DNA from 2 places in the Enterococcus sp. AZ170 genome. Region 1 is predicted to be linked to the other one. Evidence: predicted binding sites of a transcription regulator. Region 1 holds the regulator's gene; the other holds the start of a gene.
The links. The regulator LexA, encoded in region 1, represses DNA repair genes until DNA is damaged. The targets are predictions, from matches to a motif close to CNAACANNTGTTNG.
Positions count from the first base shown of each region.

Region 2: the regulator LexA is predicted to act here: its motif matches at 1,350-1,363, upstream of IGJ55_RS06415 (ATP-dependent DNA helicase).

Region 1 covers NZ_CP172947.1:1,684,488-1,687,915, reverse strand. Annotated here, with positions in the region: gene tkt (transketolase) at 1-238, opposite strand, end outside; gene IGJ55_RS08195 (DUF896 family protein) at 337-579, opposite strand; gene lexA (transcriptional repressor LexA) at 878-1,507, shown strand; gene IGJ55_RS08185 (dihydrofolate reductase) at 1,578-2,078, opposite strand; gene IGJ55_RS08180 (thymidylate synthase) at 2,097-3,044, opposite strand; gene abc-f (ribosomal protection-like ABC-F family protein) at 3,057-3,428, opposite strand, start outside.
Region 2 covers NZ_CP172947.1:1,332,847-1,336,274, reverse strand. Annotated here, with positions in the region: gene IGJ55_RS06415 (ATP-dependent DNA helicase) at 1-1,319, opposite strand, end outside; gene argJ (bifunctional glutamate N-acetyltransferase/amino-acid acetyltransferase ArgJ) at 1,469-2,626, opposite strand; gene IGJ55_RS06405 (Bax inhibitor-1/YccA family protein) at 2,981-3,428, opposite strand, start outside.

The sequences.
Region 1 (3,428 bases):
AATGAAGTAAGCTGTATAACATTGCAGAACCATGACCAGCAGAAAGAATAAAACGGTCTCTATCTACCCAGTTTCTTGAAGTTTTCGGGTTTACTTTTAAGTGTTTTGTCCAAAGTGCATAAGCCATAGGTGCAGCACCCATTGGTAATCCTGGATGCCCAGAATTTGCTTTTTGTACTGCTTCAATACTTAATGTACGAATCGTGTTAACGCCTAACTGATCAGTGTTGTCGAACAAAAAAATCATCTCCTATTTAGGTTTTTTTTACCTTTATTAACTACATTTTATCGCATTTCGCTCATGAAAGCAATTACCTTTAGTAAAAAAAACTAAAATTACTTTCTATTATGCAATCCTTTAGCTTTTTGAATCTCTTTCAATTTATCTGGTGTTACATCATTTCCTTTAGGATCGACCACTTTCATTCCTTCTATATGATGGCGCATCCCACCACGAAAAGCAGCCAAATATTCTTGACGAAGTACTTTTTGCTCTTCCTTTTCTTTCGCAGTTAATTCTTTTTCTTTCGCTTTTTTAGCAAGTTCATTGATACGGTTCATTTTTTCTGTTGATAACATCTATTTTGGCCTCCTTATTTTAAAAATTTAATCGGCATATTTCAAGCTTTTTTGAAAGGCTAGCCCTGTAGCTAGACAAGTTTACTTTCCATGTCTATCTTATAAGATGAGCACAAGAAATACAACTATATTCTTATTAAAAATCAGAAACGATTGTGTTTATTTATAGAAATTCCGATTCCCTACCTCAGATATTTTCCCTTGTGATTCACAGAAATATACTTTCTAAAAAAAACACGAACGCTTGTTTGATTCCTGTATAAAACTATGGTACACTAAAAATATAAATCGAAAGAAGGTGCGGGTTGTGGTGAAACGTACAGACACAAGACAAATCGAAGTATTAAAATATATATATGAACAGGTTGAGCTTAAAGGTTATCCCCCGACCGTAAGAGAAATCGGAAAAGCAGTTGATCTTTCCTCAACCTCAACCGTTCACGGACATTTAGCACGATTAGAGAAAAAAGGACTCATTTTACGTGATCCTACAAAACCAAGGGCAATTGAATTGACCGCAGACGGACTTGAAAGAATCGGTGTGAGACCGACAGTTATCCCGATGCTTGGTGTTGTTACAGCAGGTGAGCCAATCTTAGCTGTAGAAGAAGCTTCTGACTTTTTTCCTCTTCCACCTGATTTAATGGCAGAAGAAAATGCTTTGTTCATGCTGACTATCAGAGGTGAAAGTATGATCAATGCTGGTATTTTAGACGGCGACCAAGTTATTGTTCGTAAACAAAGCGCGGCTTCAAATGGTGATATAGTGATTGCAATGACAGATGAAGATGAAGCGACGTGTAAACGATTCTTTAAAGAGGCAGACCATGTTCGTTTACAACCAGAAAATGATGCATTAAAACCGATTATTTTGAACAACGTAAGCATTTTAGGCAAAGTTGTTGGCCTATACCGCAATCATATTTAAATAACAAAAAAACATACTAACTATTAGTATGTTTTTTTGTTATCTTTTCGTTTGAATTAGACAAGATCTTTTAATCCGCTGTGACTTTACGTTGATATGTTTCAAACTGATACGCATAACCATTTGCTTCGTCTTGTTCGCCTGCGCTTAAATTAATCAATGTCCAATCATCCCAATCTACAAAAGGAAATTTTGTATCTCCATCAAACGAATGATAGATAACTGTTCTATACAATACGTCACAATATTGCAAAAAATCCTCGTATACTGCTGAACCACCCGCAATAAACGTAATACCAGAAAACGTTTTGGCATAATCAAGAACTTCATCCACAGTATGAAAAACAATGACTCCTTTTGCCTGATAGCTTTTGTCTCTAGTTAGAACAATCGTTTGACGATTTGGTAACGGCCGAGCGCCCATCCCCTCAAAAGTTTTTCTTCCTATAACAATGGTGTTGTCTTCAGTCATTTGTTTAAAAAATTTCAAATCATTTGGCAAATGCCAAGGTAATCGATTCTCTTTACCGATTGTCCCTTGCTCATCTTGTGCCCATATGGCTGCTAACATTGGAGAACCCCTTTCGAATTAAACGGCAATTGGTGCCTTGATTGCTGGATGAGGATCATATCCTTCAATTACAATATCGTCCATTTCAAATTCAAAAACTGATTTTTTATCTTGATTCAATTTTAGTGTAGGAAACGAACGAATGTCTCGAGTCAGTTGTTCATTCATTTGGTCAATATGATTCGTATATAAATGGGCATCCCCCAAAGTATGAACGAAATCGCCCACTTCCAAACCAGTTTCATGAGCAATCAAGTGAGTCAATAGTGCGTAACTAGCAATATTAAATGGAACGCCCAAAAAAACATCTCCACTACGTTGATACAACTGGCAACTTAATTTCCCATCATTTACATAAAATTGAAACATCGTGTGACATGGTGGTAATGCCATGGAAGGGACATCTTCTGGATTCCAGGCGGACACGATCAGGCGTCTAGAGTCAGGTGTTTGCTTGATCATATCGATAACATTTTTAAGTTGATCAATAAAGTTGCCTTCTTTCGTTTCCCAATGACGCCACTGAGCTCCATAAATATTACCTAATTCACCATACTTCGCTGCAAAATCATCATCAGACAACATATTATTGCAGAATTCTTTGTGCTCTTTTTCATAACTTTCTTTAAATACTTCATCCGTTAAAACACGACGACCAAAATCAGTCATATCCGGCCCATTATAGTCATCACTTTTAATATAACGCTCAAAAGCCCACTCGTCCCAAATATGGTTGTTATGCTGTAGGAGATAACGGATATTTGTGTCGCCTTTTAAAAACCATAAAAGTTCGCTTTTGATTAAACCAAAAGGAACTCGTTTCGTCGTCAATAAAGGAAACCCTTTTGATAGGTCAAAACGCATTTGATGTCCAAAAATACTTCGTGTTCCTGTCCCTGTGCGATCTTCTTTTAAGTGACCATCGGTTAAAATTTTGCGACCTAATGCTAAGTAAGCCTCTTCCATAATTACTGCCTCCTAATTTTCTGCAAATTCACTCAAGTATTCCCAACGTTCCATTTTTTCCTCAAGTTCTTGTTCTACAATAGATAACTCTGATTGTAGTTCTTGCAATTTAGTAAAGTCATCCCCTTGATGGTTCATCTCTTTTGCAAGCAGAACAGCTCGATCCTCAAGTACTGCAATATCAGCTTCGATTGTTGCCCACTCTTTTTGTTCCATATAAGTTAATTTCTTTTTTTCCTTTTTTTCAGTTTCTTTAATTGGTTTCGTTTCATATTTAATAGTTTTCTTCGACTCTTCTTTATTTCCAAGTAAGTATTCACTCATAGAACCGAAATAGGTCACTATTTGACCGTCTCCCTCAAACACAAGTAATTTGTCCATTGT
Region 2 (3,428 bases), 350 kb from region 1:
TCTTTCCCTTCCTCCTTACAGACTTGTTTTATCTTATCAAATTCGTTTTCGATTTTTTTCAGTGCTCGAATCACTTTTATTTGTCTTTTTTCAAGTGTGTTTTTTAAAGTAGAAAACATACTCTTAGACAATACAGCTGAATACATTTCCCGTGAACGATTGACTAGATTATGGACTTCATCTACTAAAAACAAGTTTTCTTTCTCTTCTGCCTGCTCTTCAAAAAAGCGCCTTAGGTAAACAACAGGATCAAATAAATAATTGTAATCACAAATCACTAAATCACACCATAAGCTAACATCCAAAGAAAGTTCAAATGGACACAGTGTGTGCTTACGAGCATAGCGTTCAATAACATCACGAGTAAACTGATCTTCATGATTTAGTAAATCCCACAATCCCTCATTCAAACGATCATAATAACCATTAGCAAATGGACAGGCTTCTGGAATACAATTTCTTTCTGTTAAAAAACAAATTTTATCTTTTGCTGTTACTGTCACACTTTTTAACCGCATTTCCTTTTGCTTCATCGCTTCCACAGCATCTTCTGCAACTTGACGTGTAATTGTTTTAGCCGTTAGATAAAATGCTCTTTCCGCTTGCTCTTCACCGATTGCTTTTAAAGTCGGAAACAAGGTCGATATCGTCTTGCCTGTTCCAGTTGGTGCTTCAACAAACAGTTTTTGGTCGCTTAAGATTGTTTTGTACACAGCAACTGCAAGTTCTCTTTGGCCAGATCGATAATCTCCGTATGGAAAAGGCAACTGCTGTAAAGAATGATTACGTGTCATACGCCAATTCGCTTTAAAAATCAGCCACTGCTCATATTTTTGTGTCAGATCTTCAAAAAAAGTATTCAATTCTTCTTTAGTAAATTCTTTTGTTTGCCTAGTGATTTCTTCTGTCGTTGTTTGATAATAAGTTAATTGTAAAGTAATCACTTCTAAGTCTTCTTGTTGGCAATAGATATGTCCGTAACACATCACTTGATACCAATACATCTCCACTTGTTCTTTCAACAATTCCGAAAAGGCTGGTTCCGATGTCTTGATTTCATCGATCACGGTTCGTTTTTGTTCATCCAGAAAAATGCCATCAGCTCGGCCTTCAATTATGTATGTTTGTTGATTTAATTCTATGTTGATCGCAAGTTTGATTTCCTTTTGATAGTTCTCGCCAGCAGATTTTTGCAGTTTCCGATGGATTTTGGCTCCTTCTAATGCCGTATGCTCACTTGTGTGTCTAGCATCAATACTGCCTTTACGTAAAATAAATTCCACTAATCTGCGAACTGCGATTCTTTGCGTATTTAGCATAGTTCTCCCCACCTATCATCTCCTTATTATAGAACATACATTCGTAAAATAAAAGGGAAAGAATAAGACAAGTTTCGTTTTATCTGCAAGAAAAACGAAAAAATCAGATTGGCTATCTCTCATCACAATCTGATCTTTTTGCGGTTGCTTCAAGTCGAATAATCGCTATTTATTTTAACATAATCATAACTTAAATCACAGCCGATCACTTGAAAACTTTCGGTTCCTTGATGGAGATCGATCGTTAAATAAATCTCATCATTTTGTTCAATATAGGTTGTGATATTGTTACTATTTTGTTGCTCCTCCTTATTATTTGAAAAAATCGGATACTTGCCATAATAGATTTCTACTTTATTTTGGTCAAATAGCAATCCTTCTGTTTTACCAAGAGCCATTGCAATTCGTCCCCAATTAGGATCATTGCCAAACAATGCTGTTTTTACTAATGGCGAATTAATGATCGACTTTCCTGCATTTTTTGCTTGTTCTTGACTTTGCGCATTTTTCACAGTGACAAACATTGTCTTAGTAGCCCCTTCAGCGTCTTTTACAACGGCTAACGCTAATTCCTTACTGATCTGATTTAAGCCAGCTTGTAGCGCTGTTTGTTCAACATCATAATGTCCGCTGGCCAAAAATGCTACGGTATCACTAGTACTTGTATCAGAATCAATACTGATCGTATTAAAAGATTGATCGGCAGCCGCCTTCAGCATCGGATAGATCACCTCTTTGTCCACCTTAGCATCTGTCAAAATATACGCTAGCATTGTTGCCATGTTTGGCTCGATCATACCTGAGCCTTTAACGATCCCTAAAATTGTCGCATCACCGACTTTTAAGCTATGAACCTTGATCCGTTGATCCGTTGTTAAAATAGCGTGAGCAAAATTTTCGTAGTTTTGCTCCAATTCAAGCACTTCTTGCGTCAAAAATTCTTCAATCCGTTTAATCGGCAATTGAGGACCGATCACGCCTGTGGACGAAGGTAAAATATTTTCTTGATCGATGGTTAATTTTTCTGCTAGTTTCTCCATGATTTTATATTCATTTGCTCTACCTGTCTTGCCGGTTGCAACATTCGCAATACCGCTGGTCACTACGACCGCTTGTAATTTTCCATCTTTTACATTCTCTTTCCCGATTGGAATACATTCGCCGCAAAATGTATTCTTTGTAAAAACGGCGGCAGCATGACAAAGTTCATCGGCTACAATCAATCCAAAATCTTTTCTTTTTTTCTTAATCCCGACATGCGTCCCATAAAACTTAAACCCTTTTGGTATTTTTTCATACTTTTCCATTTTTTACACCATCCCGTATCATAATCAGCTATATTTTTCTAATTTTATAAAAGTATAAATCAAAGGGCTAAGATAGTCAATGTATTTTATGCCAAAATTAACCATAAAAATGTATTTTAATACAATATAAAACCGAAATTAGTGGTAATTTTGAATATAAAAACAAAAAAAGAGGATGAGACATAACTCTATGAGTTACATCTCATCCTCAAGGAATCCCAATAAACAGTGGGAGCAGAAGCAACTCCTTCGGAAATAAACTGAAATTCACGAAAATTTGAAAAACAATTTTCGTGAATTCCTTCTTATTTCTCGGAGTTAAACTCTTCTGTCCCAACCTCATTCATCCGTATTTTAATTATTTTTACCGAAAATACGTAAAAATGCTAAGAATAGGTTGATGAAATCAAGATAAAGTTGTAAAGCGAAAAATACAGCTAAGCCAGTTCCAGCTTGACCAGCAGTTTCATTATACACTTGACGAATTCTTTGATTGTCATAAGCTGTAATTCCAGCGAAAATCAACACCATCAAAATTGAAATGAAAAAAGAAACGGCGCTGCTACGTAAGAAGAAGAAATTGATAACCATTGCAATGATAATTCCGATCAAGGCACTATAAGCCGCATGTCCCATTGCTGATAGATCTTTCTTCGTAAACATTCCAACTAATGACATTGCGCCAAATGTTGCAGCAGCACTAACAAAAGCGCTAACCACTGTTGCTTGAGCGTACATTAGTAACGTCGCAGAGATTGTTATCCCGTTTAATACCGAATAAACTAAGAAACCGCTAATCGCT